3 regions of the Lactobacillus sp. B4026 genome follow, and region 2 is predicted to be linked to each of the others. Evidence: predicted binding sites of a transcription regulator. Region 2 holds the regulator's gene; each other region holds the start of a gene.

Region 1 (10,257 bases), on a different contig from region 2:
GTATGTACAAGTACAAGCATTTTAATTAAAGGAGCTTTGTAAAAAATACGGCGTAAGAGTTACCGTTAGTTCTGATGCACATTTTGCCAGTAATATTGGTAACTTTACTGAGGCGCTAAAAATGCTAGAAGAAATTGATTTTCCGCAAGAACTAATCGTAAATCGTGATTTAGAAACATTTTCTTCAGCTTTTTCGCGAATTGAAAACTAATTTTTAAGAGCAACACATACATAATAGTAAATAAAAAAACTGATAAATCTAGCTGATTTATCAGTTTTTTGCTTATAAATATTGTTGTAGTTTTAATTACAAACAGTCTTTTTCCAAATACTTTTATTTTTTAATTAGCTGAAGCATTAACTGCCTGAATTAAGGCATTTCTGAAACCTTCCTGTTCCAATTTAACTACACCTCTTATGGTGGATCCACCTGGAGTAGTTACTTCATCCTTTAATTCCTCAGGCAATTTCTTGCTAGATAATGCAAGTTTCGCAGTGCCTACCAGCATCTGTTCCACAATTTGGTAAGATTCAGCCCGCTTAACGCCATTTTGGACAGCAGCGTCGCTTAGGGCCTCAATCATCATATTAACATATGCTGGTGTGCAACCTGCAACAGTCCCATAAATTCCTAATAAATCCGCAGGAACGACATAAACACTGCCCATTTGCTCAAACAGAGCTTTAACAGTGTTAATTACCTGCTTCTTTTCTCCGGGAACAAAGCTCATCGCTGTGATTCCCTCACCAATTTGAACTGGCGTATTAGGAACAATTTTGACAAAAGAAGAATCATCCGGTAATTCCTGGTTGATTGTAGTAAGATCACCACCACCAGTTGACAAAATGATACCATGATACTTTTGCCCAAGTTCATGAAAAATTGATGTTATAACTGAGCCACCGACAGCCACAATCACTGCCTGGCAGTCGTTAAAAGCAGCATAGTCATCTACTAGGTGCAAATTCAGTTCAGCTGCAACCTTTTGTGCTGACCGGTGACCACCGTCAAAAACATAAATATCTTGACTAGCCGTCTTACCTTGTAATAAGCCCAAAATAATTGCCTTACCAATTTTGCCAGTTCCAATAAATCCTACTTTCATCATTTATCACCTTAAAATTTATCTTATTAAAAATCAGTATTATCTGGATCAGTAGCCATTTCTGCTACACCATGTAAATGATCTAAAGCTTGCATATCTTCTTCACTAATTGCGAAATCGAAAATAGCGGCGTTTTCTTTCATTCGGTCACGGTGGACAGACTTAGGCAAAGGTACAAATTGATGCTGCAATGACCAGCGCAACAAAATTTGTGCAGGAGTCTTATCATAATGCTTAGCAACTTCGACAACAGTCTCATTGTTAAATAAGCCGCCTCGTCCTAAAGGACTATAAGCTTCATTAAGAATTCCCAATTCTTCATTATATGAAGTTACATCTTCTTGCATGTCGCTTGGATTAAGATAAATTTGATTAACCGCCGGACGAAGAGATGCCGTTTTTAGTATTTCATCGAGGTGTTCTCGCCTAAAGTTTGATACACCAATTGCACGAATTTTCCCAGCAATCTGAGCTTCCTCCATTGCACGCCAACTTTCTGCATTTAATTCTGCCCAGTGGTCGCGAATACCGACAGGATTAGGCCAATGGATTAAATACAGATCAATATAATCTACATCTAACTTTTCTAAGCTTTTATCAATTGCTTCATTGGTCTTCTTGTAGCCATGCATATCATTCCACAGCTTAGTCGTAATAAATAAGTCATAACGGTTAACACCGCTTTCTCTAATTCCTTTACCAATACTTACTTCATTACCATAAGCTGCGGCAGTATCAATTAGTCGATAGCCCAAATTAATAGCGTCTTTGACAGCATTTTTTGCAATATCGCCGTCTGGCGTTTGCCATGTACCTAGTCCAATAGCTGGAATCTTAACTCCGTTATTTAATTGGTAGGTGTCAGACATAGAATGAATATCAACAGTCATTATTTTCACCTCTCGATTCGTTATATTTTAGCAAATTAAATATTGATATCATTAATACATTAACAGATTTCGACTACTTTTGGAAATTGTTTTTAAGAAGTTTTACAAATTGTGGATAAGTTGTTACTTCAAACAGCGGATGCAAATTCATGTTATTTTTCCGATGACGATGATTATACCAAATACTGCTAAAACCATAATTCTCCGCGCCTAAGATATCAGACTGCAGTCCATCACCAAAGAAGACCGTATCTTCTGGGCCAAACTTGGTCCGAGCAAAGAAATAATCAAAAATGCGACTATCTGGCTTAGAATAGCCAGCCTCTTCAGAAGTAACGATTAAATCAAAATAATCTTTAATTCCAGCCAGTTCAAGGCGATGTCTCTGCATAAAAGTCTCGCCATTAGTCAAAATTGTTAATTCCAGATTTTGTTTCTGAGCAAAACGCAAAGTGTCCTCGACACCCGGTAAAAGCTTATACGCACGAGAAAAATAAGAACGATATTCATCCATGACAGCGAGACCATTAACTTCAATATTAAAAGTATCTTTCAGAAAATTATGAAAAACCATTTCACTTAATTCTTGATAAGTAAGAGCGCCATTTTCTAGCTGACGCCAAAGCCCCTGATTATACGCATGATATTGCCGCTGGATTTCATCCGTAAGTTCCCATTGATGTGCATTAAAAAGGCTATGAAGAGCAAAATTCTCCGTATCGGCAAAATCAATCAATGTATCATCAACATCAAATATAATCTGTTTGAAGTACAAGTAACTTCATCCTTTCTAGTTATTTCCTAGGAAATAACACATACTAACATGGAAAATTATTATACCAGTATTTTATTTATAATGAGAAAATTATCTTTTTCTTAAATTTAGGCAAAAGACTACTTTATCTTAATAATGACGCATATAATGCCCTAAAACTATGACTTGGAGGAATAATTAAACATGCTTACTCTTTTATTGATTATTTTTCTAATATGGGCTTTTGTTAAGCTAGGGATCGGGACGCTCAAAATCCTATTTTTCTTGCTGGCTTGCGGTTTTGTATTTGTTTTTTTCATTCACCTGTTAGTTCCGTTAATCATACTAGGAGCTATAATTTTTATTGCCTTTGCACTATTAGGTTCTTAAATTAGGTTCTTAAATAAAAATCCACTAAAGATTAGCTAAGCACGATAAGTAATATCTTATACTTGTCGTGCTTTTTGTGTACAGTTATTCCTATATGATTTTTTTATTTCCGCCGAATCTTACTCCCACTTTAGTTAGAGTTTTTTGTTCGTGTTTTAGTGTAGCATATCGACTATCAAATACAAGATATTGTGGTATAGTTCTTTCTGTAGCCATACATAATGTATGTGTGAAACAATTGTTAGTTTTTAGGAGCTATTTTACACATGAAAAACACAACAATAAGCTTAGATCAGGCTTATATTGATCAAGTGAAACAAAATATTTCACCTCACTGGGGCGAATTAGGCTGGGTCACCTACAAGCGGACTTATGCCCGGTGGCTTCCACAAGAAAACCGGTCCGAAGAGTGGGACGAAACCGTCAAACGTGTGGTTGAAGGAAATATTAACCTTGACCCACGGCTTGCAGACTCACCTTCTGAGGAAGTCATTACTGAATTAACCAATGAGGCCCGTGAATTGTACCGGCTAGTTTATGGGCTTGCCGCCACTCCATCTGGACGTAATCTCTGGGTTTCTGGAACTGATTACCAAAAACGCAACGGTGACTCACTAAACAATTGCTGGTTTATCGCAATTCGACCGCAAAAATACGGTGACAGTCATATTGTTCCTTCGTACTTATCTAAGGATGAACAAGCTGTTTCAATGCCTTTTTCTTTTGTTTTTGATCAGCTTATGAAAGGCGGCGGTGTTGGTTTTTCTGTCGTAAAAGAAAATATTGCCAAAATTCCACCAGTTGATCAAAAAGTTGATTTAACTGTTGTAATTGATAAGAAGAGTGCTTCTTACCAAGACTCAGTTAAGTTAGGTGCAACTGACAAAGCAACTTGGGAAGAGCAAAACGGCGGCGCTACCGATTATGTTTACTATAAGCTGCCCGATACTCGCGAAGGCTGGGTTTTGGCTAATGCACGCCTAATTGATATGCACTTTAACCAAACCAATCCTGAAAACAAGCAAAAGCTAGTTTTGGATATCAGTGATATTCGGCCTTATGGTGCCAAGATTCATGGTTTTGGCGGAACAGCTTCAGGACCAATGCCACTAGTAGAAATGGTTTTTGAAATTAACCAAATTATTAACGATCGCGTTGGCGGTCACCTAACTTCCGTTGATGGCACCGATATCTGCAATTTAATCGGTAAAACCGTTGTTGCTGGCAATGTCAGAAGATCAGCAGAATTGGCACTTGGTTCAAATGATGACCAAGACTTCATCACAATGAAACAGGATAAAGATAAGCTCTATCATCATCGCTGGGCTTCTAATAATAGTGTCGCAATCGACGCTGAATTTAATGATTATGAGCCTATCGCCAATGGTATTCGGGAAAACGGTGAGCCGGGAATTGTTAACCTTGATTTATCGCGTAATTACGGCCGTATAATTGATGGCTATCAAAAAGACATTGATGGCGAAGTTGAGGGAACCAATCCGTGTGGTGAGATCTCGCTTGGAAATGGCGAGCCATGCAACCTATTTGAAGTTTTCCCTTATATCGCTGAAAAACAAGGCTGGAATCTTCAAGATGTCTTCAAGCTCGCCGCACGCTACACCAAGCGCGTAACCTTTAGTGCCTACGACTGGGAGATTTCTCGCCAGATTATTTATAAAAACCGGCGTATCGGTGTTTCCATGTCAGGAATTCAAGATTGGCTCTTAAATGATCTAGGCCACCGGGTTGTCACTGGCTTTAAGGATGAGGTCGATCAAGAAACTGGTGAAAAAATCAAGGTGCCGATCTACGATCCTAAAGGAATCAAAATGGTTACTTCTGCATATCAAGCCGTTGTTGATGCAGACAATGAGTATAGCAAGGCGCTGCACTGCGAGCCATCAATTAAGCATACTACTGTTAAGCCATCAGGAACTGTAGCTAAACTTGCAGGTGCATCTGAAGGAATGCACTTCCACTATGCTGGCTATTTAATTCAGCGAATTCGTTTCCAAGCTTCCGACCCATTATTAAAAGCATTAGCAGCTTGCGGCTATTATTCTGAACCCGATATTTATTCACCAAACACTACTTGTGTTGAATTTCCATTACGGGCAGCCCATGCGGATAGTGAAAACTTTGCTTCTGCCGGAACGGTTTCAATCGAAGAGCAATTTGCCACCCAAGCGTTTTTACAAACATACTGGTCCGACAACGCTGTTAGTTGTACCGTTACCTTCCAAAAAGAGGAAGGCGATAAGATTAATTCGCTGTTTAAGCAATACCGTCATGTAATTAAGTCAACTTCTTTATTGCCTTATTATGGTGGTTCATTAGAACAAGCACCAAAAGAGCCAATTGATAAGGAAACTTATGAAAAGCGCAAAGCCCAGATTTCAGGCGATGTTGCCAGTGTCTTTGCCAAACAACACGACGATCAAAAAGACTTAGAACTTGTTGATCAAGAAGATTGTGAAAACGGCGCTTGCCCAGTTAAATAGTCAAAATTACAAATTATTACGTTATCAGAAAAATATTACGAGGAGTTTTTATCATGAAAAAAAATAAATTAGCAGTCATTACCGGTTTAGCAACAATTTTCACTTTTACCTTTGCAGGTTATGAAACTACGCAAACACCTACTACGGTTAGTGCAGCAAGCAAAATTCACGTTACCTACACTCTTAAAGTAAATAACAAGAATTATAAAAAACGGACGGTTAAATTAGCTAAGCATTCAACGGTTATGCAAGGACTTAGAAAATTATGGCACGTAAAGAGCACTAACGGCTTTATTACTTCGATTGCTGGTAAGAGTCAAAATAAGGCAAAACACGTTTACTGGACATATACCATTAACGGTAAATTCGCTAACAAAGGCGCAACTGAGCAAAGAGTGGGTAATAAAGACAAGGTTAAATTCACTTTAGCTAAGATGAACTAATTAATTATGCACAACTCAACCAAAAAAATAGCACTACTTGCGATCTTAACCGCAATGTGCGTGGCGCTTAGAATTTTTAAGATTATTCCTGTACCTAATGTTCAACCAGTTACTGCAATTTTAATGATCGTTACGCTAAATTTGGGCTTTACTTTTGGTTTTGCTTTGGCCATTTTAACGATGGTCGTTTCTAACATCTATCTGGGCTTTGGCATTTGGACCGTTTCGCAGGTTCTTGCCTATGGCGGCTGTGTTCTAACCGTGGCGTTATTTGCAAAATTTACGCCATTAAAAAAGCACTTTATTTTGCAACTGATACTTGTCACGTTCTTAGGCTGGGAATATGGTTGTTTTGTTGATTTCGGGATGTCCATTTTTGGCGGCTTCCAGGCCTTCCTAGCTTATTGGGCCGGCAGCCTGACCTTTGATACTTACCATGCCATTGGTAATTTAGTTTTTTATCCTATTTTATACAAACCCCTTAACATCGCACTTGATCATTACCAAAAGAGGCTATCATGACTATCAAAATTTATACCAAAGTTGGCGATCATGGTTTTACCAAACAAGTTACGGGCAAAATGGTACCCAAATATGACCTCCAAATTGTTGCCGTAGGTGATATTGATGAACTTGATTCATATCTCGGCGTTGTAGCCGCAAGTTTATCCGCTAATTGCCAAAAGTTATTGGCGCCAGTGCAAAATTTGCAACGTGATCTATACGAACTTGAAAGTGACATTGTTGTCAAACGGCATGAGCAGATTACTAGCGCTAAAGTTACCGCGCTTGAAAAACAAATCGATGAGCTTAACCAGCAAATTCCAAAAACAACCCACTTTATTTTACCCGGCGGATCACTAACAGCATCACACTTACATTATGCTCGCACAATTGCCAGACGAGCTGAGCGAGCAATGGTTAAATTGGACGCTGAAGAGCAAAAATTGGCTCCTGCTTGCTTAAAATACATTAACCGATTATCTGACTATCTTTTTATTTTGGCTCGTTACGCGAACGTTTTGGACGGCGTAGCAGAAGTTAAAAGCAAACTATAAGTTAGTAGGTATTAAAAAAACGACTGATACTGATAAGAACCCCCATTAGTATCGGTCGTTTTTTAGTTTGCAATTTTAACGCAGCTAATTCCACCAAAGTTTAATTAAACCCTGCGTTCCTAAATCGCCTAGTCCTTTTTCATCAACCAGTTTAGCGTAAAGCTCAGCCGCTTTCTCGGTTGCCGGCAACTCAAGTTTCATTTCCTTAGCCGTATCTAGCGCAATTCTGAGATCTTTCAAAAAGTGCTTGCTAAAAAAGCCTGGAGTGTAATCACCCTTTAAAACTCGGGGACCATAATTACTTAAACTCCAGTTTGCCGCACTACCAGCACCCACAGTTTCTAGCACGGCATTAAGATCAAGTCCAGCCTTCTTGGCATAAACCAGCATCTCTGTCATTCCAGTCATTGTACCTGCAATCATAATTTGATTAGCCATCTTTGTATTTTGTCCTGAACCAGCTGGGCCAAAATAATGAACTGACTTGCCAAAGTCTTTAAAAAGATCTACCAAATCATCGTAGGCTGCCTTATCACCACCGACCATAATCGTCAGCGTACCATTTTTAGCACCCAAATCACCACCAGATACAGGTGCATCTAAAACTTTAGCGCCAAGCTTTTCACCTTCAGTAAAAATGCGCTGAGCAAGTGCCGGTTTTGATGTGGTCATGTCAACCAAGTACTTATCCTTAACTGTTGCTGTCAAAATCCCATTTTCGCCAAAGTAAACTTGCTCGACATCTTTAGGAAAACCGACGATTGAAAAGATCACTTCGGCTTGTTCAACTACCGCTTTTGGACTTTCACACCAAGTCGCACCCTTAGCAACCAAGTTATCCGTTTTACTTTTTGTTCGGTTGTAAACCCAGAGCTCATGACCAGCTTGCAATAAATTGAGGCAAATCGCATTTCCCATTACCCCGGTTCCAATAAAACCAACTTTCATTAAGAATCACTCCTTTATAACCAATGGTTTCCATATATAAACCTATCATAGCACCAGTTTTTTTATTTACTAGCATGCCAATAGATTTTTATAATTAGCCAGCGCTCCTAATCGCAGTATTGGCGGAAAAAAGAATCCACTTCATTGCCATACTCAGGCATCCCTATTAAGGTAAAGTTTTTAATTGCCCATTCACACTTTTCCAAATACTTATCTTGATGGTCAAAATGATAATTAACCATGTTTTCAAGCACCAGCAAGACGTTTTTATAGAAAAACAGCTCTGGCCTTGTTGCCACCTTAGCTGCTGCTTCAATCAACCAGCCGGTATCCTCATATCGCTTGGCTTTAATTAAATCAATCAACAAATTGCCAATTATGCCTAATAATTCTGTTTGATGCCGCGACTTATCCGACTTTTGCAATTTAGCAATAACTTTTTTGCTAAAGAGAAGGTTGCTGTCAAGGTCATAAAATGGCATCAAATTGATATAAACTCGTAATTTGGTTTCGTCAAAATCAGTAAAATCAAACAGCCATTCTTGTAATCGTGCACGTTTTTCTGCACTTAATTTTTCTGGCTGATTATTAATTTCCACCTCGACTGCATCAAGGTAAAGCAGCCATTTGTCTTGATTGGCCATTGTACTATCTTCAACATATTGCCTAATTTCTTTCAGCTTGGCCTGATCATTTTGATACCATGCTTGGTTAATTGCATGATCAACAAATTTAAATTCATCAAATTGTTGCTGTTCACTATCATCCAGCCTTTGAAAGAAATCCCACAAGCCAATTTGGTTTGCGCGCAAGACTGCAATCAAGTCTTCGGCGGTAATGCGATGCTTATTTTGTTCAACTTTTGAATAATACGAAGGGCTGACAATGCCAGCCGCCCATTCTTTTTGCGTCTTGCCGTTTTCAAGTCGGTACTGTTTTAATAAAGCGCCAATTGTCATTTTGCTATCCCATTATTTTAGTTCCAAACATTATTCTTAATAATGATTATAATACTAAAAACTGGTTAAAAAATTTGCAATTAATATTTGACTTAACCTTAGCTCTAAGTATTACAATTTTAATAATTAATCGCTTTATTGCGGGTATCCAGATCGTAAATTAACCTACGAACTTTCTTCATCCCAAATAAAGTATTTTATAATTAAAGCAGTCAACAATCATCTATTTAATTGTGCAGGGAGGCACTTTTTCATGAATAAGCATGAAGATTTTTTATTAAATAAAATTTCTGGTCCCCAAGACCTTAAAAAATTAAGTATCGCAGAAATGGAACAATTAGCCACAGAAATTAGGACACTAATTTTGGAAAAAGACGCATATGAAGGCGGACACCTCGGCCCTGACTTAGGAATTGTTGAAGCAACCATCGCCTATCACTACGTATTTAATGCGCCAAAAGACAAGATCGTCTGGGATGTTTCCCATCAAACTTATCCCCATAAAATGCTAACAGGACGAGCAAAAGCTTGGCTTGATCCTGATCATTATGAAGACGTTACGCCATATACTAATCCTGATGAAAGTCCCTATGATTATTACTCAATCGGCCACACTTCAACCTCAATTGCTCTGGCAACCGGAATGGCCAAGGCACGTGATTTACTAGGCGGACATGAAAACATCATGGCTTTAATTGGTGACGGGTCAATGACTGGCGGCTTAGCTTTTGAAGGTCTTAATAATGCCGCAATTGAGCAACATAACCTAGTTGTCGTCGTTAATGATAATCAGTGGTCAATTGATAAAAATGTTGGTGGACTAGTTACGGCACTGCAGAAATTGCGTGATTCTAATGGCGAAGCGGCAGAAAATCCTTTCAAGGCAATGGGCTTTGATTACCGTTACGTCGCAGATGGTAATGACCTTCAAGCAATGATTAACGCTTTTAAAGCGGTCAAAGATGTCGATCACCCAATCTTGCTGCATATCAACACGCTTAAGGGTAAAGGCTATAAGCCTGCCATTCAAGACGAAGAGGCCCACCATTGGGTTAGTCCTTTTAATTTAACTACTGATCAACCGACAGCCGCAGCTTCATCTGCACCGACTCCTAATTCAATTGCCCTAGATGTCATCAAGAAACATATCAAGTCTGGCCAAAAAATCATGGCAATTAATGCTGCCATTCCCGGCGTATTTGATCTTG
Region 2 (10,257 bases):
TTATATTCACCACTACTGTAAATATGGTCAATCGCACGATTAATTGCTTTATGAAATGGTTCCTGATTTTTATTAACTGCAATACCATACGGCTCCTTGGTAAAAGTACCGCCGCGAACTTCTAAACTGTCTGGGCTTTGAGCGGCTAAACCATATAAAACACCGTTATCACTTGTTAAGGCATCACCTTGGTGTGATTTCAAAGCGGAAACTGCTTGACCATAGTCCTGCATGGCCACCACTTTGGCCTTAGGCGCCACTTTTTTGATTACCTCAACAGAATTGTCGCCCACAATTCCGATAACCGTTTTACCATTCAAATCGCTTGCTTTTCTAATTTTTGAACCTTTAGGGACTAGTAATGACTTACCTGCCTGAAAATAAGACTTAGAAAAACTAATCACTTTAGCCCGTTCTGGGGTAATTGTAAGTGTCGCAATCACCGCATCAACATTGCCGTTTTTGAGCAAAGGAATTCTTGATTGTGAAGTTGCCAAAGTAAATTTTGCTTGACCCTTAGGGCCTAAAATTTCTTTGGTTATTGCCTTTGCCATATCAATATCAAAGCCCTTTTCTTGGTCATCTCTAATATCAATTAAACTAAATAATCTTTTATCACCTTCAACAGCCCAAGTTATTGTATTGGTGGAACGAACGTTTTTTAAAGCTGACTGATCAGTCACTTTCTTACCACAACCAGTCAGCATGAACGCACTGAAAATTATGACTAGGGGCCACAGTAGTTTTTTCATGCTGGCCACCCCCTAGTGCGAAATAATTTTGCTCAGAAATTGCCGAGCTCGTTCTGTCTTAGGCTGCTTGAAGAAAGCCTGACTTTCATCATCTTCTACGATATGACCCTGATCCATAAAGATAACCCGGTTAGCAACTTCCTTAGCAAAACCCATTTCGTGGGTCACAATCAGCGATGTCATATCACTGGCTGAAGTTACCTTTTTAATTACCTGTAAAACATCGTCAATCATTTCTGGATCAAGAGCTGAAGTAGGTTCATCAAATAAAAGTAATTTAGGCCGCATGGCTAAAGAGCGTGCAATCGCAACTCTTTGCTTTTGACCACCAGATATTTGAGCAGGCATATTTTGCGCCTTATCTTCTAGGCCAACCATTTTAAGTAAATCCATCGCCTGCTTTTTATTTTCTTCTTCCGGCATATGGCTAACTATACGCGGTGCAAGCATAATATTTTCTAACACATTTTTATTTTTATAAAGGTTGAAGTGTTGAAATACCATTCCTACATCTTGACGCAATCGGTTCGAATCGGTCTTAGGATTTGATAAATCTTGATTATTAACTATTAACTTGCCGCCCTGAATTGATTCCAAACGATTGACTGTACGAATTAGTGTACTTTTACCCGAGCCAGAAGGACCGATTAAAACTACTGTTTCACCCTTATCTATCTCCAAATTAATATCGTGTAAAGCGTGAAATTTTCCGTAATATTTTTGCACGTCGTGAAATTCTATCATTGACATTTTTAGTGCTCCTTTGTGTTATGCCGATCATTAACCAACTAAAACACATCATGCTTTTCTTAACAATTGATTGAAAAATCAAAAGTGCATCCCGTCAACACTACATTTTGTTACCCGACCTGCAAAGTTCCAGCAGATTTTATCATTAATGTTCAAGTTGCTATTCTACAATTGTTGGCCTCTTAAATAAGTAATTAAAATTTAAATTTGCTATTTTAGTCATTTCTTGAATATGACTTAACATCTTGTTTAATTTCGGATAAGAATTCGTCAAAGCTCTTAGCTACTTCTTCTTCGGTACCATAGCGACGAACGTTGACATTATTTGCTTCCATTTCCTTGTCACCCAAAACTAAGGTATATGGTACTTTTTGGGTTTGCGATTCACGAATCTTATAGCCCAATTTCTCATTGCGCAGATCAGCTTCAGCCCTGAAACCTTGCTTGTTGAGCTCATCGCGAACCTTCTTAGCATACTCTGAATGAGCATCGAGATTGACTGGAATTACTTCCACTTGAACTGGTGCAAGCCAAGTTGGGAAAGCACCCTTATAAATTTCAATCAGATAAGCAATGAACCGTTCCATCGTACCAACGATTCCGCGGTGAATCATGACTGGACGGTGTTCTTCACCATCTTGACCCACATAAGATAAGTTGAAGCGTTCTGGCAACATAAAGTCTAATTGAATAGTTGACATCGTTTCGTCTGCACCCAAGGCAGTCTTAGTTTGAATATCAAGCTTAGGACCGTAAAAGGCAGCTTCGCCTTCTGCTTCAACGTAGTCAAGACCCATATCATCCATTGCCTTTTTCAGCATTGATTGACTTCTTTCCCACATTTCATCATTAGCAAAGTACTTCTCGGTGTTCTTTGGATCACGATATGAAAGTCTAAAGTAGTAATCAGTGATATCAAAGTCCTTGTATACTTCCATGATCAATTTCAAGATCTTCGAAAATTCTTCTTGAACTTGATCAAGAGTTACAAATGTATGACCATCATTTAAAGTCATTTCCCGAACACGTTGCAAACCAGATAAAGCACCGGACTTTTCGTAACGATGCATCATTCCCAATTCAGCAATTCTAATAGGTAATTCACGGTATGAACGAATATGATGCTTGTAAATTTGAATATGTGATGGGCAGTTCATTGGCCGAAGTTCAAGCATTTCACCGTCACCCATGTCCATTGGTGGAAACATATCATCACGGTAATGTGCCCAGTGGCCCGAAGTCTTATACGCATCAACATTCATTAAGACTGGCGTATAAACATGTTGGTAACCATCAGCGACTTCCTTATCGATAATATAGCGTTCAACAACGCGACGAATTGTTGCTCCCTTTGGCATCCAGTAAGGAAGACCAGCACCAACCTTAGGATCAACAAAGAATAAGTCTAAATCACGGCCAATTGTTCGGTGATCACGCTCTTTGATCTCTTCACGGCGCTTAATGTCCGCGTCAAGATCTGCTTTTTTAAAGAAGGCAGTTCCCGAGATTCTTTGAAGCATTGGGTTAGAAGATTGACCTTGCCAGTATGCGCCGGCAACAGATAGTAACTTAAACTGCTTAATTTTACCTGTATTTGGCAAAAGTGCTTCAAAACCAAAATCAACAAAGTCGCCTAGCTTGTATGCGTGGACTTCTTCATTTTCTTCTTTTAATAATTCTAATTTAAACGGATCATCCTGATATCTGTCAGCTAATTCTGCTTTTGGTAAAATTACTGATTCAATTTTTTCACCAGCTTTAACCGCCTTTTTGACAGCATTTTCTAGTTGTGGCAGTTCACTGATTTTAATTTGGTTTTCCTTGTCAGTATCAACGAAAAAGCCATCATCATCAGCTGCATGTTCTCCAAAATGAAGTTCAGGATATGCCTTTTTAGCAACAGCTTCAAATACAAATGCCACCGTTGCACGCAAAACAGCTAAACCTTCTTCATCTTTATCAGTAATAATTGCCACTTGGGCATCTTGGTTAAGTTCAAAGTCAACCGGTTGCAGCTTGCCATCAACTTTCCCGGCTAATGCCGCCTTACCAAGTGAAGTTGAAATGCCGTGTGCTAATTCACCGATTGTAATTGCCTGGTCAAATTCACGCTTTGATCCATCTGGCAAAGTAATTGAAAAACCCATATATACCTCCAAAATTAAAAACAAAAAAAAGTCCCAGTGCACTTAATTGCACTGGGACGCATTTAACGTGGTTCCACCCAAAATTCAGTTAGTCAGACTAACCCTCTTAATATGAATTGATAGTGGAATTCACCCATTTTAATTACTTTTTAAGTTTGAATGATTGGGGTAAAACTCATTTGTGCAACTTCCAGAATACTGTTCCACTCTCTGAATTGAGTCCTATCATGTTCATTCATTGCATATTATTATACATGCTTAATTAGTAATTGCAAGAAATTTTTAAAATTAAGTGAGTAAAATGTGTGATCTAGAATTTATCAGAACTCTAATCACTCTTGTAACTCGCGCACTAGGTCCCTTTTTCAACAAGAATCAAAATAATCTTAACGTCGCCTGTTTGGTCCAGAAACAATGACTTCTTTAGCCAAAGTACGTACTCGTTCCATCAATCTGGCAGCCTTAATTGGATCAATGGCATTTTTGGTTTCTTTGAAGTGCTCTTCCAAATCATCCATTGAAAAGTTGGAAGAGAAAAATGTCGGTAGTTGATTATCCATTCTTGATTGCAAAATAACAGCTAAAACTTCATCGCGTGACCACTGGCTTAAATTTTCAGCGCCAATATCATCCATAATTAATACATCACAGTTTGCAATCCGGTTAATTTCAGTCATTAGACTATTATCATTAAAGTGACTGGATAAGCTGGCAATAAAATTAGGAACATGCATAAAAATGACATACTTATTCATCATCGCTAAAGAATTAGCTAAACCAGCCAGGATAAATGTTTTACCGACACCAAAGTTACCGGATAAATACAGGCCTTTTTGATGCGCATCCTGTGAGTAAGCTGCCAAAAATTGCCCAATCTCAGCCATTGCTTGCTGGCGCTGCGGTGTTATTTCCACCTGACTTAAACGAACATCATGCAAGCTGCTAGGCAAATTAATTAAGCTCAAGTGCTTTTTAGCTGCAAGTTCACGATCATGTTCCAACTTGCTATTTTCAGGAGCATAAATGATATCAATTGCATTCGTATTCAAGATTAATTTAGGCCGATAACCCTTAGTCACTGGATCTTTTTTATTCTGCTGATCTAGGTAAAATTCGAATAAAGCAGACATGCTTTTATCAATCATTTCAGAGGTGATTTTATCTTGATTTTCACTAATAAACTGTTTAATTTTTGGCTCGGATAGAATCTCGGCCCGAATCTTAGCTACATCAAGATGGTCGGCTTTTTTCTTGTCTAAAAAATTATTGATTGACTTCATTTTTTCACCTACTTCATGCCATTTTGATCTTCAAATTTTTTGAAAAAGTCTTTTAAGTCAGCTGAAGAAACATCAGACTTAACACTAGATTTTTTCTTACTCCAATCAGTACCTTTTTCAACGCGTTTATTTTGCACATAACGGGGGTACTTAACCTTATTTTGCTCCCTTTTTTGCATATATTCAATTGCTTGGGCCCCATCTTTAACACCATGTTGAAGCCAATCATGTAAAATCCGATTAGCCAAGCGGTATGAAATATTCGGTGCACTTTTTAAGCAGGCATAAGTTAAGATATTAAGCAAATCAGCTGGGATTCCCTTTTCATTATATAAACTATCAAGTACTTTATATTCACTAGCATCAACATAATCATGCCGATCAGTCTTCAACTGGTACAAAAATTGAGCTGGTGATTTACTTTTAGCTAGTTGCAATACTTGCTGCTCATTTTTACTCAATTTAGCATTTATCGGTTGATCATCATTATATTTCTTAGTCTCTTGCTTAATTCGAGCCCTAGTATGAGAGCCGTGAATGCCACTAGCAATCGCTTGTTTAATTTGCACCATATCCAAGTGATAATCACCGTGAATACTTGTTAGGGCCTCATCAATAAATTCTTGTTCTGTTAACCCATAAGTGCGCATTACAGAGCGGATTGCTTCCCGATTACGATCAATCTCCGTTCCTGGAATCTGGTAAATTTCAAATTGCTGTTTAATGAAATTCCAGTCAACCGTATCATGTTCATTAACAGTAGCTTTGATATTATTGTCTGTTTTATTTTCTTTTGCGGCATATTTGACATCAACTGAAGGCTCAATTGCTTCTTGCTCAGGCAAACGAAAAACTTCCATAAACGAAGCAGAGATATCATCAGCATTTTGCATACCATTAACTTGGTTCTGCTTAGACTTACTTTCACGAGCAAAATCCTTACTTAATTTTTGAAAGGCAGAAATACCAACTTTTTCTTTAAGTAAGCTTGCTAAAAGAGGCGTTGAAAAAAATTCACTGCTGCTAGGGATGCAGGTTAAGCGAAAAACAAGCACTTGACCCATGATTTCATTATTAAGTAAACGCGTCTGAACTAGGCCAACGCCCTCGAGCTTATGTAAAGCAGAAAATAAGTGCTTAACATCACAGTCAAGCTGTTCTTGCAGAGCATAAATACCCGTTGAGTCCGATAGCATTGCATGCGCATTAAAGTCCTCATTTAAACTAAAATATAAGGAAAATGCTAGTGAACCAATCAACGGCTGATAAAGTTTAACCAGAACCCGCACATCTTCTGGGAAAATATCAACTCGGTTAGCAATAAAAAATGGTTGTTTGGGATTAGGGGTCTCAAACATTTCTAGTTCCCCTTCTCTCGCTTAGCAATCATATCCTCCATTGTTTTCATGAAACTAGACATATCTTTAAATTCACGGTAAATGGAAGCAAAGCGAATGTAAGCAACATCATCTAGTTCAGCCAATTCATCCATCACTAGTTGACCGATTTTCTTCGAAGAAATCTCACTTACTCCCTGCTGTCTAACCTTATTTTCAACGTGATCAACCAATTGCTCGAACTGCGAGCTTGTAATTGGACGCTTTTGACCAGCTGCCATGACACCATGCAAAATCTTTTTTCGGTTAAAAGGTTCCCGGGTATTGTCATTTTTGATTACCAATAATGGTGTTGTTTCAATTCGCTCAAAAGTAGTAAACCGATAACCACAGTTTTCGCATTCACGCCGTCTTCTAATAGCACGATTTTCATCACTCGGTCGAGAATCAATCACGCGCGAGGCATTTTGCCGACAATTAGGACATTCCATACTGGTCCTCCTTTATTAATTTAAGTAGCAGCTCGTTTAATTTGTCTTCTAGTTCTTTTATTGTACCAGTATTTGTAACAACATAATCAGCTAATTTTTGCTTTTGCGCTAAAGGCATCTGACTATTAATTCGCTTTAATGCTTCAGCTTCAGTTATGTGATTGCGCGCCATCAAGCGTTTTACTTGCATTTTTTCAGGTACAGCAATCAGCAAACTACGGTCACAATAGCTTAAACCACCTGACTCAAATAATAACGGTGCATCTACTATGATAAGTGGCTCATTTTCCAGTTTATGTTGGCTAATTTTAGTCTCGATTTCTTGAAAAATCAACGGGTGGGTAATTTCATTTAATTTAGCTAAGTCTTTAGGTGAATTAAAAACTAATTTACCTAACTTTGCGCGATCAATTGTTTTGTTTGCTGCTAAATACTGATCGCCAAAATAATTAATTACTAAATTGTAGCCCTTTTCACCTATATCTAAAATATGGTGAGCAATTAAATCACTATCAATTACTGGAATATGCTTTTTAATAAAAAAGCTATCAGCTGTACTTTTACCGCTAGCTATTCCCCCAGTAAGACCTAAGACAATGGTCATTGATAATTCACCTGACATTTAGGACAATATGTTGTTCCACGACCATTTACCTTAATTTTTTCAAGAGGGGTTCCACATCTTGCACATGGTTCACCTTTATGTCCGTATACCCGCAACATTTTCTGAAAGCCGCCAGTTTCACCATTAGCATCCAGATAAGTGTGCACGGTTGTCCCACGCTCAGCAATAGCTAATTTGATCAAAGAATTAATATTGTCATGCAATTGTTTCACTCTGGAAGGTGGAATCTTATTGGCCATACTTAACGGATGAATTCTAGTTAGCCATAAAACTTCATCGACATAAATATTGCCTAAACCGGCAACTACAGATTGATCAAGAAGCGTATTTTTAATATTTTTCTTTTTATGCTTAAGACAATTTGCAAAATAAGCAACCGTGAATTTATGAGAATTAGGTTCAAAGCCCAGTTTACTAATTCCTGTTGTTCTTTTTTCTGTTCCAGTTTTAACTAATTGCATTCGGCCAAATTTGCGGACATCATTATAACGCAAGGCTGTATTATCAGTAAAAGCAAACTGCACGTGATCATGTTTATCTTTCGGTGCAGCCACGTCAACTAGACGATACTTTCCTTCCATGCGTAAATGGGAAACTACAGTTAAGTCATTCGTCAGCCGAATCAATAAATACTTTGCATACCGGTCAATTGCCACTACTTCTTGACCCGTAAGCTTTTGAACGAATTCTGTTGGATCACTAGCAATAATTTTGGGATACCACAGCGTGATTTCTTTAATCGTTTTTCCTTTAATTAAGGGGAGAAGAGTACGGCGAACCGTTTCTACTTCCGGCATTTCTGGCATTTATTATTACTCCTTATTTTGCATCAAACCAATTATGACCGTACCCTGAATCAGCGACTAGCGGAATATCAAGAGTAACGGCAGACTGCATTACCTCTGGGACAATCTTTTTAATTGTTTCTATCTCATCTTTTGGCACATCAAAAATCAACTCATCATGAACCTGAACCACCATTTTAGTCTTAAGGTGTAAATCATTCAATTTCTTCTGCATATTGATCATCGCAATTTTAATAATATCAGCAGCGGAACCCTGAATTGGTGAGTTAATTGCAGTTCTTTCCGCAAAAGACCGCACATTATAATTCTTTGCATGAATATCAGGCAAGTACCGTCTTCTATGCATAATTGTTTCTGCGTAACCTTTTTCGCGAGCAAATTTAACGGCCTTATCCATATATTCTCTAATTTGCGGGTATTGCTCAAAATAATTATCGATAAATTCTTTGGCTTGTTTTCTACTAATATTCAGATTTTTCGATAAGCCATAATCCGAAATGCCATAGACAATACCAAAATTGACTGCCTTTGCTCGGCGCCGCATTAATGGCGTAACATCATCGGTTGACTTCAAGTGGAATATTTTCATTGCGGTATGAGCGTGAATATCGTAGCCGGTCCTAAATGCTTCTTGCATTTGTTCATCACCAGAAACTTGAGCTAAAACACGCAATTCAATTTGAGAATAATCACAAGAAAAGATATAGCCATCAGGGTCACTTGGAACAAAAGCCTTTCGAATTTGCTTACCTTCTTCTGTTCTCGTCGGAATGTTTTGTAAATTAGGATCAACCGAAGATAGGCGTCCAGTTGCCGTTAGAGTTTGCAGATACCGTGTATGAACTCGACCATCTTTTTGAATAACATCTAGCAGGCCATTAACATAAGTTGACTGAATTTTAGCAATTTGCCGGTAAGAAAGGATTTGCCCGATAATTGGATTTTCATCTTTTAACTGGTTCAAGACATCAACTGATGTTGAATAACCGGTTTTAGTCTTTTTAATTGGCTTGAGGCCCATTTTTTCAAACAGAATATGACCAAGTTGTTTCGGCGAATTAATATTAAATTCTTCACCAGCCTCATCATAAATCTGCTTTTCCATCTTTTTAAGTTCAACAGCAAATTCATCTTGCAGCTCAGTTAAAGTATCAGCCTGAACCTTGATTCCATTTATTTCCATAATCGCTAAAACGCGTGCTACTGGAATTTCGATACTTGCAAACAAATCATCTTGTTCATGCTCTTTTAGTTTGGCAAGCAGCGTTTCTTTCAAGGTTTCAATTGCTTCGACTTTGGTGGCTAAATGATTATACAGCACATCGTCATCAGTAGGAATCTTTTCACTTTTTCCTTTGCCATAAACGTCAAGATCACTTCTGACAGTGTCATTCCCATACATCCGGCAGACTTCGGCCATGTCATCCGAATTATTTTCATTATTAATCAAATAAGAAGCTAGCAGCATATCATATTCAATCCCATGTGCGTGGATTCCTAAACGATTGAGCCCCACAGTTGTCCGCTTAAGGTCAAAAACATCTTTGCTAATTTTCTTATCTTCTAAAATCTGTTTTAGCTTGGCATCCTGTAATAGCGTTACGTCGCGACTTAGAAAAATCTGTTTGCTAATCTTAAAGGCAAAACCGACGAACTCGGCCAAATGATAATTTGGTCCCAGCATCCCTAAGTAAAAAATGACCTCATCGCCTTCATTAACCGTAATTTTAGCCAAGTTGTCCTTGGTTAACTCGGTGTATTCCATTTTGACATGCGAATCTTGGGATGTCTCATTTTTACTAGAATCACCGTCAGGAGTTAATTCACTCAAAAACTTGCGGAAATTCATTTTCTCGTAAAAACGCCGCAACTTTTGGTAATCAACTGGACGTCTTTTAATATCATCAATTCCAATGGTTACTGGCGTATCACAGTTGATCGTAGCCAATTTTTTACCTAACAAGGCTTTATCCTTATCATTAAGCAAATTTTCTTTTAGCTTTGATGCTTTCATGTCATCAATATGATCATATAAGTTTTCAACTGAACCATATTCTTGAATTAACTGC
Region 3 (10,257 bases), on a different contig from region 2:
GAGTAACAATGATCTGAGTCATACCATGATCTTGTTTTAACTGAAGGATTATTTCGCCGACTTTTGTACGTAAAGCAGGGTCTAGAGCAGATGTTGGTTCGTCATAGCATAAAATCCTTGGAGCCATTGCAAGAGCGCGGGCAATAGCAACCCGTTGCTGCTGACCGCCTGAAAGTTGGTAGGGGTAAAGTGAATCTTTACCGATCAGGTCAAGCTGCTCCAACAATTTTTGTGCTTTTTGCTCTGCTAATTTACGGTCTTCTTTGCGGACTAATATAGGTGCCAAAGTAATGTTGTCTTTAACGGTCAAATTAGGAAATAATTCGTAATCTTGAAAGACGACACCAATAATTTGACTCTTTTGATTAGGAACCGCTGGATCAAATTCATGCTTATTCCAGAAGAAGTGACCGGAGTCAATTTTTTCAAGACCGCTTAAGCAGCGCAGTAATGTTGTTTTTCCTGCACCGGAATGGCCAACAATTGCTAAAATCTGTCCGTCTGGAATAGTCAAGTTTAATTTGTTCAGGATGACACGGGAACCAAATTTTTTGGTAATATCTCTTAATTCAAGCATGATAGTTCCTTTTCTCTATTTCCATTTAGAGTAATTATGTTCAATCTTTTTCAATACAAATGAAGCAATTCCTGTCATTAATAAGTAAATTATGCCTACTAAGACCAATGGAACAAGGGTTACGTCACGTGCAGTTGCCACATTCCCAGCTCGTAACAGTTCGCCTAGGCCGATAACGTATACTAACGAGGTATCTTTTACCAGGTTAATCACCTCGTTACCAATTGACGGGATTACAATTTTGCTTACTTGCGGAATAATAATATGTCGCAGAGTCTGCCAGTATGTTAATTGCAATACGTGCGCACTTTCATATTGCCCAGCTGGAACAGATTGAAAACCACCCCGAAAAATTTCGGCAAAATACGCGGTATAGTTTAAAACAAATGCAAAAAGGGCAGCATTATATCTCTGAAAAATGATACCAATAATTGGCAAACCGTAAAAAATAAAAATTAATTGTAATAACAGCGGCGTTCCCCGCATAATCCATATATAAAATTTCAAGACTAGGCGTAATGGTTTAAAGTGTGAGACTAAGCCTAAGCTGACAATGATGCCAAGAGGAATAGAGATAACGAGTGTCCATATAAAGAGGATTAGCGTCATTTTTGCGCCAGAAAATAGAGAAGGCATGATTGAGATAATATAGTTCATTGTGTTCTCCTTTGTAGCAGCCGTACAACTCAGCTGAGTTAGTTGAATTCTAGGTGAAATTAAAATTACCTGAAAAAGTTACATAGAACAAGCATACCACAGTTTTTTTCTGATAAAGCATATGACTGTAGACTTTTTAAATGATATCGCTTAATTAAGCACTATCATTGCAAAATGGCAAAAAAAATCGCTTCTCTAACTTTTAAGTAGAAAAGCGATTAGATCTTTAGGCATCAATTTCAATTTTCGTTGACTTATCCCACGATTCAGGCAACTTGCCCATTTCCTTTAATTTAGCAACAATTTGCTCTAAAACAACTTCGCGAGCGTGCTCATCCGTCATAAAGTCAAGTTCATCGCCATTTATTTCCATTTTTGGCGAGTAGTCATAGTTTTCGTACCATGGCTTGTAATAACGTAAGAGCCGTTTGTAATAATCCTCAAGCGTTGCGTCATAACTGAGCTGTTCGTACGGTCGGCCACGCTTTTGAATTCGTTTGAGCATTGTATCATAAGAAACATTAATGTGAACAAGCAAGTCAGGATTTTTCTTTGGCATATGCTTTAGCTCATCCATCATATTATTCAAAAGCTCATAATAGGTGTCAACTTCTTCAGTAGTTGCGCGGCCAATGTCTGCGTTCATTTGGAAAAAGAGTGCATCTTCATAGATGGAACGATCAAGCACATTGTTATCATCGGTTAGCGCATCTTTGATACTACGAAAGCGTGTATTTAGGAAAAAGACTTGCAGTAAAAATGCATATTTCTTAGGGTCAGCATAAAAAAGTGGCAAGACAGGATTGTCGTCAACACTTTCATAGAAAGGCTTAGTTCCTAAATATTTAGCTAAAATACTGGTTAGACTGGATTTACCGGCTCCAATTGGGCCACTTAAAACAATAACTGTCATCACGTTCCTTCTTTATTTCAAATTGCCGATTTTACGCAATTTATTATCAATCTGGTTCAAAACTTCTTTTTTAGCGTCTTCGTTGCCGATGAAATCATACCGATCACCGTCAATTGCTATTTTGGCAGATGCATCATAGTTTTCATACCATGGTTCATAGTAGCGAATCAAACGTGCGTAGTAATCTTTCAGACTAGGATCAGTACTGATTTGCTCATAAGAACGGCCACGTTTTTCAATGCGTTTTAACATTGTGTCTAAAGATACGCGAATGTAAATTAATAAGTCAGGCTTTTTGCTTGGATTTCCAGGAGTATCCTCCATCATATTTTCAAGCAGACTGTCATAAATTTTAAATTCAGTAGGGTCGGCAACCTTACTTTCAGCGTTCATCTGGAAAAAGAGTGCATCTTCATAAATTGAACGATCGGAAACGCTATTTTTTTCTCTGACTGCCTGATTAATTTGAGCTAACCGATGGTTGAGCAAGTAGATATTAAGTAAAAAAGTGTACCGCTTCATGTCCTTGTAATATAAAGGAAGAACTGGATTATTATCAACTCCTTCATAAAAGGCCTGAGTACCTAAATGTTCGGCTAAAATACTGGTTAAACTGGATTTACCGGCTCCAATTGGCCCGCTTAAAACAATAACTTGAATCACGTTCTTTCTTAAATACAATATATAGATTCTTATCTAGTTTAATACGAGATATAGTGGCATACAAGTAAAAAGTTAATTGAAATTGCCACTAAAAAGTCAAGTGATTTTGTATAAAATAGTTAAAAAAATTACTGAGTACAACCAAATATTTTTCAATATTTAGATCAATAGTTATTGTTTCACGTGAAACCAAGTAACTGAGCAGTGCTAAAAAAACTGTCGTCAATTTTTGGTATATTATTTTGTTTTTAAACAGTAATAAACTGGCAATATTTTTATGCAATAACTGGTATAAAATTTAAGAGGTTATCTTAGTTGTTAATGGCGGTAGATTTAGTTATTGCTACATAAAAAATTCAGCTAATTAGACGACTTTTGCGCTATTTTGCTTTGATAAAAAGTACTTCGTTTCACGTGAAACCAAAAAAGTGACGTAGCATTTAAGTGTACTACTTCACTTTTTAAAACTTATCCTGCTAAAGGGTGATTATTTAACGCGGTCTTCTTTTTTATCTTCGACTTTGTCTTCAACCTTATCTTTTTGTTCGCCAATCTTATCCTTGGCATCTTGTGTTGCACCGGTAATCCGATCTTGCAGACTGACTGAATCTTTTTCGTGTTCTTCTTTAGTCTTAATATCAACAACGGTGACATTAACTTCAACCGTGTCTAAGCCCGTCATTTCCTTAACCTTGTCGTAAATCTTTTGTCTGATTTCATCATAAAGTTTAGGAATTTCAACACCGTATTCAGCAATAATTTCGATATCAACTGCTACTTGCTTTTTACCAACTTCAACATTAACACCATTGGTAACATCATCGTTGTTAACAATCTTGTCAGCTAAGTTTGAGAAAAAGCCGCCGTTAACATCCAATAAGCCTTTAACATCGGAGAGGGCAATACCAATAATCTTTTGAATGACTTTTTCGTCATACTTTAAGTCGCCCTTAATTTCTTGCTTTGAGCTGCTTGAGTTGTTTGCACTATTTTGATTATTATTTTGTACCATATTAAGTTCCTTTCAATTATTGTTTACTTACAAGACTTTTCAGCAGGGGCCAATAGTGTCCGACTAAAAAACCAACTACTAACATTACGACTACAAAAATAGTTTTAAAAAATCCTAGTCCCAAAAAACAAAATGCTAGTAACAAGCCGATTACAGCACCGCATATTTCTGGGAGGTGTTTTTGTAAAATTTCGTTCATTTCAGCCTCCTTTATTGAACGCGCGTCTCTGGTTTATCGGGGTTTTGATAATTAACAAATTTGATTTTGATCTTTGGCTTCTGTTCAATTCCCAATAACCGGTTAAGGTTGTTCTTTAACTCTTCTAAGTAATTTTCGAGAAGGGCACTAACATTTTCACCGCGCCCAAGATTACCACTAATTTTGATGTTGATCTTATGATTAGTGAGTTTTGAATCAACCTTGACTTTATTAATAAAAGGCAAATCTGCCAATGAATTCATGACGTAGCCATTAATTGCTTTGCTAGTAACTTTGACTTGTCCGTCATGCTTGTGAATCAAAATAAAGTACCTTTGAACAGGCCAAAATAGGACAACTAATAAACTAATAATTAAAACTAAAAGGACAACAGCGCTGACAACGATTAAATACCATTCTAGTACTGGATTTAGTGTCCCCATACTGGGTAGTTTAATCTTTAAATACTTTTGCCAAAAACCACTAGTTTCCCATAGAAAGTAAATTGGCAAGGGTAATAATAAAATCATTAACACTACCAGTAACCACTTTTTACTTCGCTTCAACTTATCACCATCCTCTCATGATTCAACTTAATCATAATACGGATTATTTTGTTAGCCTAGCGATATGCACCGATTTATATCTGCTTAGGATTTACTGTTTTAGGACACAAAAAAAGATGCATTAATGCATCTTTTTTCTATCTTTGTTATTTTATTATCTAATTCTTTGCACTAGCACTAAGCTTACTTGCAGCAGCATTATCGACAATAAGTGTTACATTATCATGTTTTTGCAAAATTGAAGCAGGTACATCTTCGGTTACAGGGCCTTCAACCATCTTCTTAACAGCATCCGCTTTGTTTTCACCAAAGGCCATAATGACAATCTCTTTTGCTGCCATGATATTTGCAATACCCATACAAATTGCAGATTTTGGCACATCTTCAATCTTACTGAAGAAACGTGAATTGGCTTGAATGGTATTTTCAGTCAATTTAACTTCATGAGTTACCGAATCAAAAGGTGTTCCTGGTTCGTTAAAAGCAATATGACCGTTTTGACCTAAACCTAGAAGCTGAATGTCGATTGGATTTTCAGCGATAATTTGGTTGTAATCATCAGATGCACCTTGTGGATCATTAATTGCTTTTATTCCATCAGGAATGTATGACTTTTTAAAAGGCTTCTTTGCAAACAAGTTTTTTTGCATGAAGTAGTGATAGCTTTGATCATTGTCAGAAGTTAAGCCAACATATTCGTCAAGGTTAATACTGATCAAATCAGAGTTATCAAGATTGCTTTCAGTCCATTCTTGATATAGACCTACTGGGGTAGAGCCAGTTGCTAAGCCGATTACCTTAGCACCATTGTTAATGCTTTTTTCAAAAAGCTTGAAACCTTCAGTGCTGCCATTTTCTTTACTATCTGTAACGATGATTTTCATAATTATGCCTCCAAAATATCTTAATGCTAATTATAAATTGGCATATACCAATCTGTCAACTAGCTAAAAAAAGAAACATAACTTTTATTCAAAAATTTTTGGCAAACAAAAAACAATTATTATGGAAGCATGTTTCACATGTAACATAATAATTGTTTTTAACGATTTTATTCACTTCTTAAAGCAATCGCTGCGTCTTTCTTAGCTGCCATTCGTGCAGGTAAGTGTCCACCTAGTACGGTTAAAATAGTAGAAATAACTATTAAGATTAGCGCGTGAACTGGATTAAGTTGTGCGACATTTGCAAGATCGGTCATAGAATATAAGACGCTATTAATCGGGAAAATAAGCAATTGGGCAATGACGATACCTAATACACCTGAAAAAATTCCTAAGATAAATGTTTCGGCATCAAACACACGGGTAATGTCTTTCTTTCTTGCTCCAAGAGCCTTTAAAATACCGATTTCTTTGGTTCGTTCTAGTACTGATGTGTAAGTTAAAATACCAATCATAATCATCGAAGTTACAAGCGAAATTGCTGCAAAGGCGACTAGCACAGTTGTAATTCCGCTGAGTAAACCACCAGTCATGGAAGTAACCGCGCTCGACATATCAGTGTACAGAATCTGATCTTTCTTCTTTTTACCCTTATTCCACTTATCAAGGTAATCTAAAACCTTGTCTTTAGAATCAAAATCATTAGGGTAGATCATAATCCCTGCAGGAAGAGCAGAGCCCCCGATGGATTGCATCATTTGCTTCTTAACAGTGGCATTCATATTTTGCCCAGTCATGACGTTGCGAGAAGTCTTTTTTTGAGCTTTGACGATAGCAGAGTTTTGATTCTCATCAATAATTTTAACAGCTAATTTATCGCTGTAGACAATACCTTCAGAAAGTAGGGCCATTGAATCTTCATTCTTTGGTCGAATCACGCTGACAAGACGTAATTTGATTTTGCTATTATCATACATTGTCTTATCAGGCTTTTTAGGAACAAACATGCCAGTTGGCAATTCCTGATAATAATTATTGTTAGAAACTACCTTGAATTCCTTGCCGATTAGCTTGTGATAGTCTAGTTTTTCACCGGACTTAATTTTAATGCCAAGATTCTTCAAGATATTAAGATTAAGCGAATTTTTATTATCCACTACCATAACTAAATCGGTTGCCTTGCTAGGCCATGTACCCGAAAGAAGTTGGTAGTTATCTTTAAGGAAGTTTCCTTTGCTTTGATCAAGCGAGGTTGGGAAAACTGATGATCCCATAAAGGATACACTAGCAGCTTGGGATTGCATCTGTTCGTATGCTTGTGAAGCAGCTGTTCCAGCTGGAAGGGGTGAAAACTGAACGGGTTTGATCTGCCCATTATTATTACCAATTAGATTAAGGCTGACGCCAACTTGATAAGAAATATTATTGGCATATTTGGGGTTGATTTTTTTCACATAATTAATGTATTCGCGCGTAATTTTGTTTTCATGGGAAGATTTTTGTAGTCTGTCCTGTTTAGCGGTAATATAACCCCGATTTTTAACATTTTTGTTAGCAGTGTCACGATCTCTAATACTATTAAGATCAGTTGCAGTCTTCGTAATCGTTACCGGATACTTGGCCAAAGCCTTGCTCATTGTGGTATCAATTTGTTTTTGAAAACCATTGGACAGCGCCAAGACGATAGCAATTGAGATAATTCCAATACTAGAGGCAAACGCAGTTAAAGTAGTTCGCCCTTTTTTAGTCATGATATTGGTAAAGCTTAGTTTGATAGCATTCCAATAAGACATTTTTGTCCGTTTTAAATTAAACGTATCTTTCTCATTGTCAGGTGTAAATGGATTGGAGTCATTTAGAATTTTGCCATCTTGAAAATTAACGATTCGCGAAGCATACTCTTTAGCTAGGTCAGAATTGTGAGTAACCATGACAACAAGTCGGTCTTTCGACAATTTTTTGATTAGCTTCATGATTTGCACGGAGGTTTCAGTATCTAAAGCACCGGTGGGCTCGTCACACAAAAGAATATCAGGATCGTTGGCAAGTGCACGTGCAATTGCGACCCGCTGCATTTGACCACCAGATAACTGGTTAGGATTTTTTGAGATGTGATCTTTTAATCCAACTTCTGTTAAGGCGTCAATCGCACGTTTGCGTCTTTCAGATGCAGGAACGCCAGATAGGTTCATTCCCAACTCAACATTTGCGATAATTGATAAGTGTGAAATTAAATTATAATTCTGAAAAACAAAGCCGACGGAATTGTTACGATATGCGTCCCAATCGGTTTCCTTAAAATTTTTAGTTGATTTGCCATTAATAATCAAGTCGCCACTGTCATAGCGGTCAAGGCCACCAATAACGTTTAGCATCGTCGTTTTACCCGATCCACTAGGACCAAGTATTGCCACAAATTCCTGGTTTCGAAATGAAATGGACACATCATCCAAAGCATGCGTCACAGAGTCGCCAACATGATAAGACTTGCGTAAGTTCTTTAATTGAAGCATTTGCTGTTTTCCTTTTCCTTTTGATTATTTGATTAAATAATTATAAAGAGCAGTTTAACATTTATAAATAAGTAAATCTAAAGTTAGTTACTAATGTTTAGAATATATTAACTTTGTTGCAATAAAATAGCTAATTAAAAATTGTTTTTATAAGACAAAAAGCATATTTCTTAGAAATATGCTTTGGACTTAAAGTTGAATTCGAGATTAATGTGCGAGCCCGGTTAATTGCAAAAGGGCATAAATAATAAAGAAAACAATAATTAACAAAGTAATAATAAGATGACGCTTTTTGTTAAGCACAAGGATAGCTGCGAATTCTCTTACTATAGCGTTGGGAAGAAAGTAAAATCTGGTATAGGCTCCCACACCATTGGCATTAAGCCCAGCTTTTTTAGCGAATAATGCTGCCCGAAAGATGTGATAGTTATTACTGAAAAATTTAGCACGATAATTTTTACTACCGAAGTCATTAAAAGCGGCTGCTGCGGAATACTTCATATTTTGAAAAGTGTTTTTAGATTGGGTCTCTAAAATAATGTAATCGGATTTGATTCCACGGCCAACAGCATATTGGGACATTGCTTCGGCTTCAGAAATTTGTTCGTCGCCACCTTTGCCCCCAGACATAATTAATTTAGGCATTTTGCGCCCTTTAGCAACTTGCTTTTGCGCATACTGGATAGCACGATTGATACGACTTGCTAATAAAGGAGTAACAGTATTACCCTTGGCTAAACCAGCACCGAGAACAATTAGGTAATCCTGATTATATTGTCGCGGAACAATTTGGTAAAGCGTTAAATTAACCAAAAAATTATAAGCCACAAACAATAGATAATCAATGATAGCTATTGGTGTGTATAGCAGTGTTTTTGCCCAGGAAGGAAAGTTATTAAACGGACCAACTAAAGCTACAATCCAGGAGACCAGAATGGCAATACCGATAAATAGGGTTAAGAGATTTGACAGAGTGTGCGTCTCTCGTTTCCAAACAAAATAGGCATTCCATAGAAAGAATAGCCAAGAAAAAGTGACAATAAGGGTAATTGCACCAATGAAAAGAACTAGTAGTATTTCATAGGAAAGAATTAGTGGCCTTAAACTAGTAGATAAAATTGCTACGGTTAGCCAGATTCCAAACATTAACAGAAAAACTGTAAAAAGAATCCCGTTTAGCAATCTACGTGGTTCCTTTAGCCAAGAAATTAAGAAAACAAGAAAAGACGCCAACATTATTAGTGACAAATAAATAAATGGCCTATTTTGGCTGAAAAATTGAAAAAGATTGTTCATAATTTCCTCCGTCAGTAAAAAGACTAATTCTATTATAGTAGAAAGAGGAGAAAAGTAATAGCAAATAAAGCCTGCACAGATTAAATGGAATTAGCGTTATAAAAGTAGTTATCTTTGATAAAGCTAATTATTTCCTAGGGAATAATTAGCGCCGACGGGTAATTACCACTTGAAACTTGCACCTGGAGATATTAACGTCCATAATAAATAAATCATCTAACTTATTGGCTGTTACTTTAAAGGAAAAGTCAAAATGAAAAAACCCATTTATTTCCTGGGAAATATAATTGTCATCATTTTAGCCTTTGTCATGTACGGAGTAGTTGAACAATTTTATTTTTTTCCGAATAAAATAATTAAAAATTATCATCTGAATACTGGTATTTATTTAGCACTAACTCTCATAGTAACGTTAGTAATCCTTTTTATTTTATTGCAATATTACCGTGGGCAGCTGAATAGGAAAAATGACTGGCAGTTTAACGAAAAACCGCATTGGTCAACTAATAGATTATTGCTCGCTGTGGTAGCTGCATTTGTAATGCTTCTATCAGAAATCGCATTGATACTAATCCTTCATATTGGAGTTAATACTACTTCAACTAATCAGGCTGATCTTAATGCCATTTCAAAACACGCCGGTAGCTTTTTTATCCCGATGATTACGGTTATTGCGCCAGTTTTTGAAGAAACCATCTTTCGTGGGCTATTTTTTAATATGTTTTTCTCTGATAATACTAATTTCAATAAATGGGTTGGGATATTGGCCAGCGGTTTTGTTTTTGGCTTTGCACATGATCCTGGCTTAACTAAATTTATTTTAATCTATTGGCTTTTGGGGTGCATTTTGGCCTGGGTTTATATTCAAACAAAGGATTTGCGGTATTCGGTTATTACTCATGTGCTGTTTAACTCGCTAGGCTTTATATAAGTTGCTTTTGATCAGGGTAGATGACTAAAGAATAACAAGATGGTTT

Evidence for each region. The regulator NrdR, encoded in region 2, represses ribonucleotide reductase genes. The targets are predictions, from matches to a motif close to ACACNATATATNGTGT.
Region 1: nrdJ (ribonucleoside-triphosphate reductase, adenosylcobalamin-dependent) is a predicted target of NrdR. The motif match lies at 3,320-3,335, and genes of this name have one in related genera.
Region 3: J3U69_RS08665 (deoxynucleoside kinase) is a predicted target of NrdR. The motif match lies at 2,852-2,867, and genes of this name have one in related genera.

What each region holds. Positions count from the first base shown of each region.
Region 1 is NZ_JAFNPD010000012.1:9,407-19,663, forward strand. Features, by position in the region: partial or broken gene J3U69_RS10440 (hypothetical protein) at 44-97, shown strand; gene proC (pyrroline-5-carboxylate reductase) at 342-1,106, opposite strand; gene J3U69_RS09160 (aldo/keto reductase) at 1,133-1,996, opposite strand; gene J3U69_RS09165 (YjjG family noncanonical pyrimidine nucleotidase) at 2,070-2,771, opposite strand; gene nrdJ (ribonucleoside-triphosphate reductase, adenosylcobalamin-dependent) at 3,407-5,641, shown strand; gene J3U69_RS09175 (DUF4430 domain-containing protein) at 5,695-6,084, shown strand; gene J3U69_RS09180 (ECF transporter S component) at 6,091-6,606, shown strand; gene J3U69_RS09185 (cob(I)yrinic acid a,c-diamide adenosyltransferase) at 6,603-7,142, shown strand; gene J3U69_RS09190 (NAD(P)-dependent oxidoreductase) at 7,227-8,090, opposite strand; gene J3U69_RS09195 (helix-turn-helix domain-containing protein) at 8,198-9,049, opposite strand; gene J3U69_RS09200 (1-deoxy-D-xylulose-5-phosphate synthase) at 9,303-10,257, shown strand, end outside.
Region 2 is NZ_JAFNPD010000009.1:1,520-11,776, forward strand. Features, by position in the region: gene J3U69_RS07810 (transporter substrate-binding domain-containing protein) at 1-761, opposite strand, end outside; gene J3U69_RS07815 (amino acid ABC transporter ATP-binding protein) at 765-1,502, opposite strand; gene thrS (threonine--tRNA ligase) at 1,718-3,649, opposite strand; gene dnaI (primosomal protein DnaI) at 4,036-4,929, opposite strand; gene J3U69_RS07830 (DnaD domain protein) at 4,938-6,287, opposite strand; gene nrdR (transcriptional regulator NrdR) at 6,290-6,757, opposite strand; gene coaE (dephospho-CoA kinase) at 6,744-7,361, opposite strand; gene mutM (bifunctional DNA-formamidopyrimidine glycosylase/DNA-(apurinic or apyrimidinic site) lyase) at 7,358-8,188, opposite strand; gene polA (DNA polymerase I) at 8,202-10,257, opposite strand, start outside.
Region 3 is NZ_JAFNPD010000010.1:77,147-87,403, forward strand. Features, by position in the region: gene J3U69_RS08650 (amino acid ABC transporter ATP-binding protein) at 1-577, opposite strand, end outside; gene J3U69_RS08655 (amino acid ABC transporter permease) at 593-1,234, opposite strand; gene J3U69_RS08660 (deoxynucleoside kinase) at 1,461-2,147, opposite strand; gene J3U69_RS08665 (deoxynucleoside kinase) at 2,160-2,810, opposite strand; gene J3U69_RS08670 (Asp23/Gls24 family envelope stress response protein) at 3,298-3,822, opposite strand; gene J3U69_RS08675 (DUF2273 domain-containing protein) at 3,839-4,021, opposite strand; gene amaP (alkaline shock response membrane anchor protein AmaP) at 4,033-4,587, opposite strand; gene J3U69_RS08685 (glucosamine-6-phosphate deaminase) at 4,746-5,471, opposite strand; gene J3U69_RS08690 (ABC transporter ATP-binding protein/permease) at 5,639-7,984, opposite strand; gene J3U69_RS08695 (YdcF family protein) at 8,192-9,283, opposite strand; gene J3U69_RS08700 (CPBP family intramembrane glutamic endopeptidase) at 9,534-10,211, shown strand.